Regions from separate parts of the Streptomyces sp. NPDC127106 genome, predicted to be linked through region 2. Evidence: riboswitches for the same ligand, from Rfam matches in the RefSeq annotation. Region 2 holds a riboswitch; each other region holds the start of a gene.

Region 1 (3,893 bases), on a different contig from region 2:
GCCGCCGTGCTCGCGGCGGATGTCCTGGGAGATCTTCATCGAGCAGAACTTCGGGCCGCACATGGAACAGAAGTGCGCGGTCTTCGCCGGCTCGGCCGGGAGCGTCTCGTCGTGGAACTCGCGGGCCGTGTCCGGGTCGAGAGCCAGGTTGAACTGGTCCTCCCAGCGGAACTCGAAGCGCGCGTCCGACAGGGCGTCGTCCCACTCCTGGGCGCCCGGGTGCCCCTTGGCCAGGTCGGCCGCGTGCGCGGCGATCTTGTAGGTGATGACGCCGGTCTTGACGTCGTCGCGGTTGGGCAGGCCCAGGTGCTCCTTGGGCGTGACGTAGCAGAGCATCGCCGTGCCCCACCAGGCGATCATCGCGGCGCCGATGCCCGAGGTGATGTGGTCGTACGCCGGCGCGACGTCCGTGGTCAGCGGGCCGAGCGTGTAGAACGGCGCCTCCTCGCAGATCTCCTGCTGGAGGTCGATGTTCTCCTTGATCTTGTGCATGGGCACGTGACCCGGGCCCTCGATCATGGTCTGCACGTTGTGGCTCTTGGCGATCTTGTTCAGTTCGCCCAGCGTCTTCAGCTCGGCGAACTGCGCTGCGTCATTGGCGTCCGCGATCGAGCCGGGGCGCAGGCCGTCACCCAGCGAGTACGTCACGTCGTACGCGGCGAGGATCTCGCAGAGCTCCTCGAAGTTCGTGTAGAGGAAGTTCTCCTTATGGTGTGCCAGGCACCACGCGGCCATGATCGAGCCGCCGCGGGAGACGATGCCGGTCTTGCGGCGGGCGGTCAGCGGCACGTACGGGAGCAGCACGCCGGCGTGGACCGTCATGTAGTCGACGCCCTGCTCGGCCTGCTCGATGACCGTGTCCTTGTAGATCTCCCAGGTCAGCTCCTCGGCCCTGCCGTCTACCTTCTCCAGGGCCTGGTAGAGCGGCACGGTGCCGATCGGCACGGGAGAGTTGCGCAGCACCCACTCGCGGGTGGTGTGGATGTTGCGGCCGGTGGAGAGGTCCATGACCGTGTCGGCACCCCAGCGGGTCGCCCAGGTCATCTTCTCGACCTCCTCCTCGATGGACGAGGTGACCGCGGAGTTGCCGATGTTGGCGTTGACCTTCACCAGGAACTTCTTGCCGATGATCATCGGCTCGATCTCCGGGTGGTTCACGTTCGCGGGCAGCACGGCGCGACCTGCGGCGATCTCCTCGCGCACGACCTCGGGGGAGACGTTCTCGCGGATCGCGACGTACTCCATCTCCGGGGTGATCTCACCGCGGCGGGCGTACGCGAGCTGCGTGACGGCCTGGCCGCCACGGCCGCGGCGCGGCAGGCGCGGACGGCCCGGGAAGACCGCGTCGAGGTTCTTGAGGCCGCCGCGCGGCGAGGTGTGCTTGATGCCGTCGTCCTCGGGGCGCACGGGACGGCCCGCGTACTCCTCGGTGTCGCCGCGGCCGATGATCCAGTTCTCGCGCAGCGGCTGCAGACCCCGTCGGACATCCGTCTCGATCTGCGGGTCGGTGTACGGACCGGACGTGTCGTAGAGCGTCACGTCCTTGCCGTTGGTGAGATGGACCTGGCGAACCGGCACCCGAATGTCGGGGCGGGAGCCCGCCACGTAGCCCTTGTGCCAGCCCGGCTGGCGCTCGGTCTGGCCGTCGGCGTCCTGGCCGACGGCAGGCGTGCGTGCGTCCTGAATGGTCATGAGACCTGATCTCCCTACGCCGGCATTACCCGGTAACAGGTTCGGCGGTCGGCGCAGCCTCTTCCCGTACGCACGTCGTGCCGTACGGTGATCAGCGCCCTCTCAGCCCGGTGCTCCGAGCTCCCGCGTTGTGCAAAGGTGCCCCCACGCTAGCGTCATCTGTGGCGTGCTGAACAGTGGGCCCCCTCAACTCTTGCGATGATCAGCCGGTGACATCCTCGACTCAGCCCCCCGACGAGCCCGCCGAGCCCACAGGTCACACTGGCCACGCACATGCCGATCACGGGCACGCGCACGGCCATTCCCACGGCCACGGGCCTGCGGCTCCCGTCTCGAAGCACCTTCGCAAGGTCATCGCAGCCGTGCTGATCCCCTTCGCCACGGCCGTGTTCGTCGGCATGGCGGTGCTCTGGCCAGGCGGCGCCCCCGCACACGAGCGCTCGGGCGTGGGCTTCGACCGCCAGACCGAGCAGGGCCGGGTGGTTCGGCTCGAACAGGTCGACTGCAAATCCGTGAACGCCTCGCAGGTGCCGCCAACGGCCAACCCCTCGACACCGGAGGGCCGCGAGGCACAGGCCGCACAGACCGGCCAGTGCAAGAAGGCCACCGTCGAAGTCGGCACGGGGCGCGACAAGGGACGCACCTTCATCGAGGTCGTCCAGCCGGGGGCGCCCCGACAACTGGCGGACGGTCAGGAAGTGGTCGTCGCCTACGCCCCCGATGCGCCCCGGGACCTGCAGTACTCCGTGATCGACGTGAACCGCAAGATCCCACTGGCAGTACTGGCAGGCATCTTCGCCCTGGTGGTGGTCCTGGTGGGGAGGATGCGCGGCCTGTTCGCGCTGATCGCCCTCGTCATCAGCTTCGCCGTGCTGACCCTGTTCATCCTGCCGGCGATCCTTCAGGGCTCGAACCCGCTGGTCGTCGCGGTCATCGGGGCGAGCGCCATCATGCTGATCGCGCTCTATCTGTGCCACGGACTGACCGCCCGCACCTCCGTCGCGGTCCTCGGGACGCTCGTCTCACTGCTGCTGATCGGACTGCTGGGCTCGGTCTTCATCGACTGGGCGTTCCTCACCGGCAACACCGACGACAACACCGGGCTGATCCACGGGCTCTACCCGGACATCGACATGAGTGGTCTGCTGCTCGCGAGCATCATCATCGGGTCGCTCGGCGTACTCGATGACGTGACGGTCACTCAGACCTCAGCGGTCTGGGAACTCCACCACGCGGACCCGGCGATGGGGCCGCGTTCCCTGTACCGCGCGGCCATCCGCATCGGCCGAGACCACATCGCATCGGTGGTCAACACCCTCGTGCTGGCCTACGCGGGCGCGGCCCTGCCCCTGCTGCTGCTGTTCTCGATCGCGAACAGCAGCGTGGGCGCGGTGGCCAACAGCGAGCTCGTCGCGGTGGAGATCGTACGGACCCTCGTGGGCTCGATCGGCCTGGTGGCCTCGGTCCCGGTCACGACGGCGCTGGCGGCGCTCGTGGTGTCCGCCGACCGGCCGGCGGGCACGGCCGGTAGTACGAAGGCGGCCGCCCCGGGTGCCGGGCGGGGGAGCCGGGGCCGGGGTAGGCGGCGCAAGCGCTGAGACCGGCTGTCAGCCGGCGTTCTGCTCGTTCTGCCGGGACTCGGCGAGGATCCTGTCGAGCGCTTCGTCGAGGCTCACCTCGAAGTCGCCGAGGCTGCGCTCCTGACCGAGCGGAACCAGCCGGTCGGTGCGGTCGAGGAAGGCGACCAGGGGTGCCGCACCGGCCCGGAAGAGGGCGCGGTCGCTGCCGACCTGGAGCCGGATGTGGACGTCCGACAGCTCCTCGGACGAGGCCGGAGCGATGTGGACGTCGCCTTCCCCGCACGGCTTGTTGATGCCGTCGAGCAGGAGCTCCCGCCCGAACGCCCAGGTCACCGGCGCGTCCCCGGGGAGGTGGAAGGTCAGCCGTACCGCGTACGGGTCGCCGGCGTCGTACCGGAGCTCCACCGGGATCCGGAACGAGAGTTCCTCGGAAACGAGGAAGCTCATCATGACTTCTGCCTGTACCGACTCGCGCATTGCCTACCCCGCTGTTGTGGAAGTGGCCAGGAATAACCCCCCGGGACCCCCTTGACAAGATTGGTGGAAGCGCTAGCGGATCACAAGGAGTGAGTTTTCAGATACTGATAGAGAAGGAGAGGGTACTCAGCAGCGCGCCTACTT
Region 2 (3,893 bases):
GGTCCCCCTGCCGCTTGCGGGCGTCCGTGCACAGGTAGAGCCTGGCGTCGGAGAGCTGCTGGGCGTTCGCGGACATGGGTACCCCCTGGTGGGCGCAGAGAACGCGGGCCGCACCGGGCGGCCCGCGTCCCGCGGATGGATCAGTCGGCTCGGGTCAGAGGGCGAGCGCCTGGGCGCGGCGCTTGACCTCCGTGCCGCGATTCTCGCGCAGCGCCTGCACGGGGGTGCCGGGCAGGGTCTCGTCCGCGGTGAAGAGCCACTCCAGCATCTCCTCGTCGGAGAAGCCGTCGTCACGCAGCACCGTCAGCAGGCCGGTGAGGCCCTTGACGAGCTTGTTGCCGTCGATGAAGTCGGCGGGTACCTGGAGGGTGCGGTTCTCGCCGCGGCGGACGGCGATCAGCTGACCTTCCTTGACCAGCTGGCGGACCCGGGTCACTTCGACGTCCAGCATCTCGGCGATGTCGGGCAGGTGGAGCCAGGCGGGGACAAGGGCATCGATCTTTGTGTCAATCTCGGTCACGGCACAAGCCTGCCACCTCCCGCCCGCCGTCGGTACCCGGGCCGATCCGTACGGGGTTCCCCGGCCGTACGGGCGCCCCCGCGCGGCCCGGGCGCGCCGTCCGGGCGTTCCGCCGCGCTACTGCGGGGCGGCCACGGCCGACTTCAGCGGGGTGGCGGGATCGGCCACCCGGCCGGGGTCGACGGCGGCGCCGGTCTCGATCAGCTTGCGGCCCTGGGCGAGGTCCCGCGGCCGGCCCACGGCGAGGATCGCGACCAGCGACCCGGCCCGCAGCCAGCACACCGACCACGCCTGCTCGCCGGGGTCGCCGCGCCACAGCAGGGTGTCCGCTTCCGCGTGGTGGCCCGCGTACTGGACGAACCGCCCGAACTGCTCGGACCAGAAGTACGGCACCGGGTCGTAGACCTGGAGCGCGGCCCCGGCCGGAGGCTGCCCCTCGGCGTCGGCCCGGGCCCGGGCCAGGATGTTCGCCGCCACCACCCGCGGCCCCTGCAGCGCGTTGTCCCAGTGGTGCACCAGCAGCCGGGCCCCGTAGCGCGCCGAGGGGAACGAGGCGCAGTCGCCGACCGCGTACACCCCCGGCAGGGAGGTCCGCAGGTACGCGTCCGCCGTGACCGAGCCGTCGGCGCCGAGCTCGACGCCCGACCCGGCCAGCCAGCGGGTGGCGGGCCGCGCCCCGATGCCCACGACCACCGCTCCGGCGGGCAGTTCCCGGCCGTCCGCGAGCAGGACCCGCCCGGACTCCACCGAGGCGACCTTGGCGGACGTCAGGAGGGCGGCCCCCACCTCCTCGTACCAGCCGGCCATCGGCGCGGCGACCTCGGCCGGCAGGGCGCCCGCGAGCACCCGGTCCGCGGCCTCGACCACCGTCACCGCACAGCCCGCTTCCCGGGCCGCGGTGGCGAACTCCGCGCCGATCCACCCGGCGCCGACGACGACGGTGGCCGGGGTCCGGGCCAGCACGGGCCGCAGCCGGGCGGCGTCGTCCAGGGTGCGCAGCAGGTGGACGCCCGGGACGCCCTCGGCGCCGGGCAGGGTCAGCGGTTCGGCGCCGGTCGCCAGGACCAGGACCCCGTACGGGACCGGGCCGGCCTCGGTGTCCAGCTCGCGGTCGGCGGCCCGCAGGCCGCTCACCTCCACGCCGAGCCGGAGTTCGATGCCCAGGCCCTCGAAGTCGACGTCGAAGGCGGAGTCCTCGGCCTTGCCGAGCAGGACCGCCTTGGACAGCGGGGGCCGGTCGTAGGGCTGGTGGGGCTCGGCGCCCAGCAGGGTCACGGGGCCGGTCCAGCCCTGCTCGCGCAGGGCGACCGCGGTCTGCACGCCGGCCATTCCGGCGCCGACGATGACGACGCCGCTCTGAGTCTGTTCGGTCTGCTCGCTCACGCAACCCACCCTAGTCAGCAACGATCGGTGAGAAGGGGTGCACCGGCGGCCGCGTCCCGGCTCTCTCCCGCTCCCCGAAGAGGAACGGCTACTGTGGCCACCGTACCTATCGCGGGAGCCCGGGCGCACCGGGCTGAGAGGGAGGCTGGCCGGCCTCCGACCGTCCGAACCTGATCCGGGTCATGCCGGCGAAGGGAGGGGCTGGACGCCCATGCACTCGTCCAAGGGATCCGCGGCCACGGGAGCCGACGTCCTCGTCATCGGGGGCGGGATCATCGGCCTCGTCACCGCCTGGCGGGCGGCCCGGCGCGGGCTGCGCACCGCCCTCGCCGACCCGGCCCCCGGCGGCGGCGCCGCACGGGTCGCGGCGGGCATGCTCGCCCCCGTCACCGAACTGCACTACGGCGAGGAGACCCTGCTGGGCCTGGGCCTCGCCTCCGCCGCCCGCTATCCGGAATTCGCCGGTGAACTCGCCGACGCGAGCGGCGGCATGGACATCGGCTACCGCGCCTGCGGCACGCTCGCCGTGGCCCTCGACGCCGACGACCGGCTCCACCTGCGCGAGCTGCACGCCTTGCAGCGCCGCTGCGGCCTGGAGTCCGAGTGGCTCACCGGCCGCGAGTGCCGTCGCCTGGAGCCGATGCTCGCCCCGGGCGTCCGCGGTGGCCTGCGCGTCGACGGCGACCACCAGGTCGACCCGCGGCGGCTGGCCGCCGCGCTGCTGGCCGCCTGCGAGCACGCCGGCGTCGACATCCGCCGGGCGAGCGCCGAACGGCTCGTGGTCACCGCCGACCGGGCGGCCGGCGCGGTGCTCGACGACGGCACCGAGCTGTCCGCCGACCAGGTGGTGCTGGCGGCGGGCTCGTTCAGCGGTCGGCTGGCCGGCGTGCCCGACGAGGCGCTGCCGCCCGTCCGGCCGGTGAAGGGGCAGGTGCTGCGGCTCGCGGTGCCCGCCCGGTACGCGCCGTTCCTGTCACGGACGGTACGGGCCGTCGTACGCGGCAGCCACGTGTACCTGGTGCCCCGGGAGAACGGCGAACTCGTCATCGGCGCCACCAGCGAGGAACTCGGCTGGGACACCACCGTCACCGCCGGCGGGGTGTACGAACTCCTCCGCGACGCACACGAGTTGGTGCCCGGCATCACCGAACTGCCGCTGACCGAGACGCTGGCCGGACTGCGGCCCGGCTCCCCCGACAACGCCCCGCTGCTCGGCCCCACGGCCCTGCCCGGCCTGCACCTGGCCACCGGGCACTACCGCAACGGGGTGCTGCTCACCCCCGTCACCGGCGACGCCATGGCCGAACTGCTCGCCACCGGCGTCCTGCCGGAGGCCGCCCGGCCCTTCAGCCCACGCCGCTTCTCCCCCGCACGTCAGGAGTCGTACGCATGACCATCTCCGTCAACGGCGAGCCGTGCGAGCTCGCGCCCGGCACCACCCTCGACGCGGTGGTCGCCACCCTGACCACGGCCCCCTCCGGGGTCGCGGCCGCACTCAACGAGACCGTGGTCCCGCGCGGGCAGTGGCCGCACACCGCGGTCGGCGACGGCGACCGGGTCGAGGTCCTGACCGCGGTCCAGGGAGGCTGAGCACGATGGCGGACGACGCATTCGTCCTCGGCGGCCGGACCTTCTCCTCCCGCCTGGTCATGGGTACCGGCGGGGCACCCAGCCTGGAGGTGCTGGAGCACGCCCTGATCGCCTCCGGTACGGAACTCACCACGGTCGCGATGCGCCGGCTCGACCCGGCGGTGCAGGGCTCCGTCCTGGGCGTCCTCGACAAACTCGGGATCGCGGTCCTGCCGAACACGGCCGGCTGCTACACGGCCGGCGAGGCCGTACTGACGGCCCGACTGGCGCGGGAGGCGCTCGGCACGGACTGGATCAAGCTGGAGGTCATCGCGGACGAGCGGACGCTGCTCCCCGACGGGGAGGAGCTGTTGGCCGCCGCCGAGACGTTGGTCGACGACGGGTTCACGGTGCTGCCGTA
Region 3 (3,893 bases), on a different contig from region 2:
GACCCCGGCCAGTTCGAGCAAGGTCATCAGAACTCTCCCGAGGTCTTGTCGGGCCGCAGCCGCTCCAGCACCAGCAGGGCGGCCGCGCACACCAGCATCAGAATCGTGCTCAGGGCCATCGCCTGCCCGTAGTTCAGCTCCCCGGCCCGCCCCAGCAGCCGGGCCACGGCCACCGGCAGCGTCGGCCGGTCGGGCCGCGCGATGAAGACGGTGGCCCCGAACTCCCCCAGGGACACGGCGAAGGCGAAGCCGGCCGCGATCAGCAGCGCCCGCCGCACCAGCGGCAGGTCCACCTCCCGCCAGGCCCGCAGCGGGGACGCGCCGAGGACGGCGGCCGCCTCCCGGAGCCGGCTGTCGACGGCCCGGAGCACCGGCAGCATGGTCCGTACGACGAAGGGCACGCCGACCAGCGCCTGGGCCAGCGGCACCAGGATCCAGGAGGTCCGCAGGTCCAGCGGCGGCTCGTCCAGGGTGATCAGGAACCCGAAGCCCACGGTCACCGCGGACACCCCGAGCGGCAGCATCAGCAGCGCGTCGAAGCCGCGGACGAAGGGGCCGGCCCTCCTCGTCAGCGCAGCGGCCGCGAGCCCGCCGACCACGAGGGCGATGGCGGTGGCGGCCAGTGCGTACTGCAGGGAGTTCCAGACGGCCTCCAGCGGCGGCACCAGAAACGTTCCGCCGCCGGAGCCCGCGCTCTGCAGCGCCCGGTAGAAGCCCAGCCCGTACCCGCCCGGGGCGTCGAAGGACCGCTCCACCAGTACGCCCAGCGGCAACACGATCAGCAGCGCCACCGTCAGCAGCACCCCGCCCAGCAGGGCGCGCTGCCCGAACCCGCGCGGCCGGTGCGCGGTCCGCGCGGGGTCCACGAGCCGCAGCGCGGCCTCGCGCCGCCGCACGGTCCAGGCGTGCACGGCGAGGATCAGGGCGACGGCGGCGAACTGGACCATCGTCAGGACGGCGGCCGTGGACAGGTCCAGCAGCTGCGCGGTCTGCCGGTAGACCTCCACCTCCAGCGTGGCGTACGAGGGCCCGCCGAGGATCTGCACGACGCCGAACGAGGTGAAGGTGAACAGGAAGACCATGAGCGCGGCGGCGGCCACCGCCGGGACCAGCGCGGGCAGCGTCACCCGCCGCCACGCGGCGAACCGCCCGGCGCCCAGCACGCGGGCGGCCTCCTCCTGGCGGGGGTCCAGCTGCGCCCACAGCCCGCCGACGGTGCGGACGACCACCGCGTAGTTGAAGAAGACGTGTGCGAGCAGGATCGCCCACACGGTGGTGTCGAGCCGGACGCCCCACAGCTCCTCCAGCAGCCCGCCCCGCCCGACCAGTGCCAGGAAGGCGGTGCCGACGACCACGGTGGGCAGCACGAAGGGGACGGTGACCACGGCCCGCAGCAGCTGCTTGCCGGGGAACTCCAGCCGTGCGAAGACGTACGCGGCGGGGAGCCCGATCAGCAGGGTGAGCGCCGTGGAGGCGAGCGCCTGCCAGGCGGTGAACCAGAGGACCCCGGCGATGTCGGGCTGGGTCAGCACCTCGCCGATGCGGCCGAACTGCCAGCCGGCGTCGGTCCTGACCCCGCGGCCGACGATCGCGGTGACGGGGTAGGCGAAGAACAGTGCGAAGAAGGCCAGCGGTACGGCCATCAGGGCCAGCCTGACGGCCGCACCGCGTCCGCGTCCTGTCCTGCCCGGTGCTACTTCACGACGAGCGAGGACCATGTCTTGACCCACTGGTCACGGTTCTTGGCGATGGTCTCGGGAGCCATCGTCTCCGGCTTCTCGACGACCACGCCGTGCTTCGTGAACAACTCCGGCAGCGCGGCGTCCGTGACCACCGGGTTCACGAACATCTGGAGCGGCATGTCCTCCTGGAACTTCTTGCCGATCATGAAGTCGATCAGCGCCTTGCCGCCCTCCTCGTTCTTCGCGCCCTTGAGCAGGCCGGCGAACTCGACCTGGCGGAAGCAGGTGCCGGTGGCGACGCCCGTCGGGGCCTCGGCCGGCTGCGGCTCGCCGTACATCACCTCGACCGGCGGGCTGGAGGCGTACGAGACCACCAGCGGGCGGTCGGCCTTGGCCTTCTTGCCGCCCGCGGAGCCGGAGAAGCGCTCGTTGTAGGCCTGCTCCCAGCCGTCGACGACCTCGACGCCGTTGGCCTTGAGCTTGCTCCAGTAGTCCTTCCAGCCCTCCTCGCCGTACTTGCCGACGGTGGCCAGCAGGAAGCCCAGGCCGGGGGAGGAGGTGGCCGCGTTCTCCGTGACCAGCAGGTTCTTGTACTCGGGCTTGACCAGGTCGTCCAGCGTCTGCGGCGGGGCGATCTTCTTGTCGGCGAAGTACGCCTTGTCGTAGTTGACGCAGATGTCGCCGGAGTCGACGGGCGTGACCCGGTGCTGCTTGTCGAGGACGTACTCGGGCTTCACGCCGGCCAGGCCCTTGGCCTCGTACGGGGTGAAGACGCCGTTGTCCAGGGCGCGCGAGAGGAGGGTGTTGTCCACGCCGAAGAAGACGTCGCCGCGCGGGGAGCCCTTGGTGAGGATCTCCTGGTTGAGGGCGGCGCCCGCATCGCCGGACTTGAGGACCTTGACGGTGTAGCCGCTCTGCTGCTCGAACTCCTTCAGGACCGTGTCCGTCACGTTGAAGGAGTCGTGGGTGACGAGCGTGACCGTCTTGGACTTCGGCGCCCCGCTGGCGCCGTCACCGGCCTCGTCCTGGCCGCCGTCGCCGCAGGCGCTGAGCGTGGTGACGCCGAGCGCGGCCGCGAGCACGGCGCCCGCGACCTTCTTGGTGGTGCTCACTGGTGTATTCCTCCTGGGATGACCAGGAGAAGACGCGGCCCTGCCCGGCGCTCTGTCGGAGCGGACGCCGGGCAGGGCGCAACAGCTTGAGTGGTGACCGAACTCCCTACCCCGAATGACCGGGGCGAGGTTCAGAGGGTCTGCGGCTGACGGTGCCGCACTCTCAGCGCTGTGGCGCTCCCCTGTCGGAATATGCAATTGGTTCGGCCACAGGGTACCCCGTGGCCGAACCGGCACCGCCAGAAGCGGAAGCTACCGCTCCGCAGCGGCCAGCTGGCCGCACGCACCGTCGATCTCCTGGCCGCGGGTGTCACGCACCGTCACGGGCACGCCGTGGCGCGCGATGGCCTCGACGAAGGCCCGCTCGTCCTCGGGGCGCGAGGCGGTCCACTTCGAGCCCGGCGTCGGGTTCAACGGGATCAGGTTGACGTGGACGCGCTTGCCCTTGAGGAGCTTGCCCAGGAGGTCGCCGCGCCAGGCCTGGTCGTTGATGTCGCGGATCAGGGCGTACTCGATGGAAACCCGGCGGCCGGACTTCTCCGCGTACTCCCACGCCGCGTCGAGGACCTCGCGGACCTTCCAGCGGGTGTTCACCGGCACGAGGGTGTCGCGCAGCTCGTCGTCGGGGGCGTGCAGCGAGACGGCGAGGCGGCACTTGAAGCCCTCGTCGGCGAACCGCAGCATCGCCGGGACCAGGCCGACGGTGGAGACGGTGATGCCGCGCTGGGACAGACCCAGGCCGTCGGGCTCGGCGTCGGTCAGCCGGCGGATGGCGCCCACGACCCGGTTGTAGTTGGCCAGCGGCTCGCCCATGCCCATGAAGACGATGTTCGACAGCCGGGCCGGGCCGCCGGGGACCTCGCCGTCGCGCAGGGCGCGCATGCCGTCGACGATCTGGTGCACGATCTCCGCGGTGGACAGGTTGCGGTCCAGGCCGGCCTGACCGGTGGCGCAGAACGGGCAGTTCATGCCGCAGCCCGCCTGCGAGGAGATGCACATGGTGACCCGGTCCGGGTAGCGCATCAGCACGGACTCGACGAGCGTGCCGTCGTGCAGCCGCCACAGGGTCTTGCGGGTGGTGTCGTCGTCGCAGGAGATG

The links. A riboswitch is a leader RNA that binds a small molecule or an ion and turns the genes downstream of it on or off. The one in region 2 is predicted to bind thiamine pyrophosphate.
Region 1: linked by a shared signal. The riboswitch ahead of thiC (phosphomethylpyrimidine synthase ThiC) and the one ahead of thiO (glycine oxidase ThiO) in region 2 are both predicted to bind thiamine pyrophosphate.
Region 3: linked by a shared signal. The riboswitch ahead of ACFVGY_RS30920 (thiamine ABC transporter substrate binding subunit) and the one ahead of thiO (glycine oxidase ThiO) in region 2 are both predicted to bind thiamine pyrophosphate.

Annotation. Positions count from the first base shown of each region.
Region 1 covers NZ_JBHXTC010000008.1:82,435-86,327, forward strand. The annotation lists gene thiC (phosphomethylpyrimidine synthase ThiC) at 1-1,692, opposite strand, end outside; TPP riboswitch at 1,687-1,829, opposite strand; gene ACFVGY_RS10865 (YibE/F family protein) at 1,902-3,290, shown strand; gene ACFVGY_RS10870 (SsgA family sporulation/cell division regulator) at 3,300-3,749, opposite strand; gene ACFVGY_RS10875 (IclR family transcriptional regulator) at 3,847-3,893, opposite strand, start outside.
Region 2 covers NZ_JBHXTC010000069.1:11,200-15,092, forward strand. The annotation lists gene thiE (thiamine phosphate synthase) at 1-76, opposite strand, end outside; gene ACFVGY_RS33625 (Rv2175c family DNA-binding protein) at 155-520, opposite strand; gene ACFVGY_RS33630 (NAD(P)/FAD-dependent oxidoreductase) at 638-1,903, opposite strand; TPP riboswitch at 2,005-2,117, shown strand; gene thiO (glycine oxidase ThiO) at 2,115-3,296, shown strand; gene thiS (sulfur carrier protein ThiS) at 3,293-3,493, shown strand; gene ACFVGY_RS33645 (thiazole synthase) at 3,499-3,893, shown strand, end outside.
Region 3 covers NZ_JBHXTC010000054.1:25,414-29,306, reverse strand. The annotation lists gene ACFVGY_RS30930 (ABC transporter ATP-binding protein) at 1-27, opposite strand, end outside; gene ACFVGY_RS30925 (ABC transporter permease) at 27-1,718, opposite strand; gene ACFVGY_RS30920 (thiamine ABC transporter substrate binding subunit) at 1,694-2,794, opposite strand; TPP riboswitch at 2,880-2,988, opposite strand; gene rlmN (23S rRNA (adenine(2503)-C(2))-methyltransferase RlmN) at 3,047-3,893, opposite strand, start outside.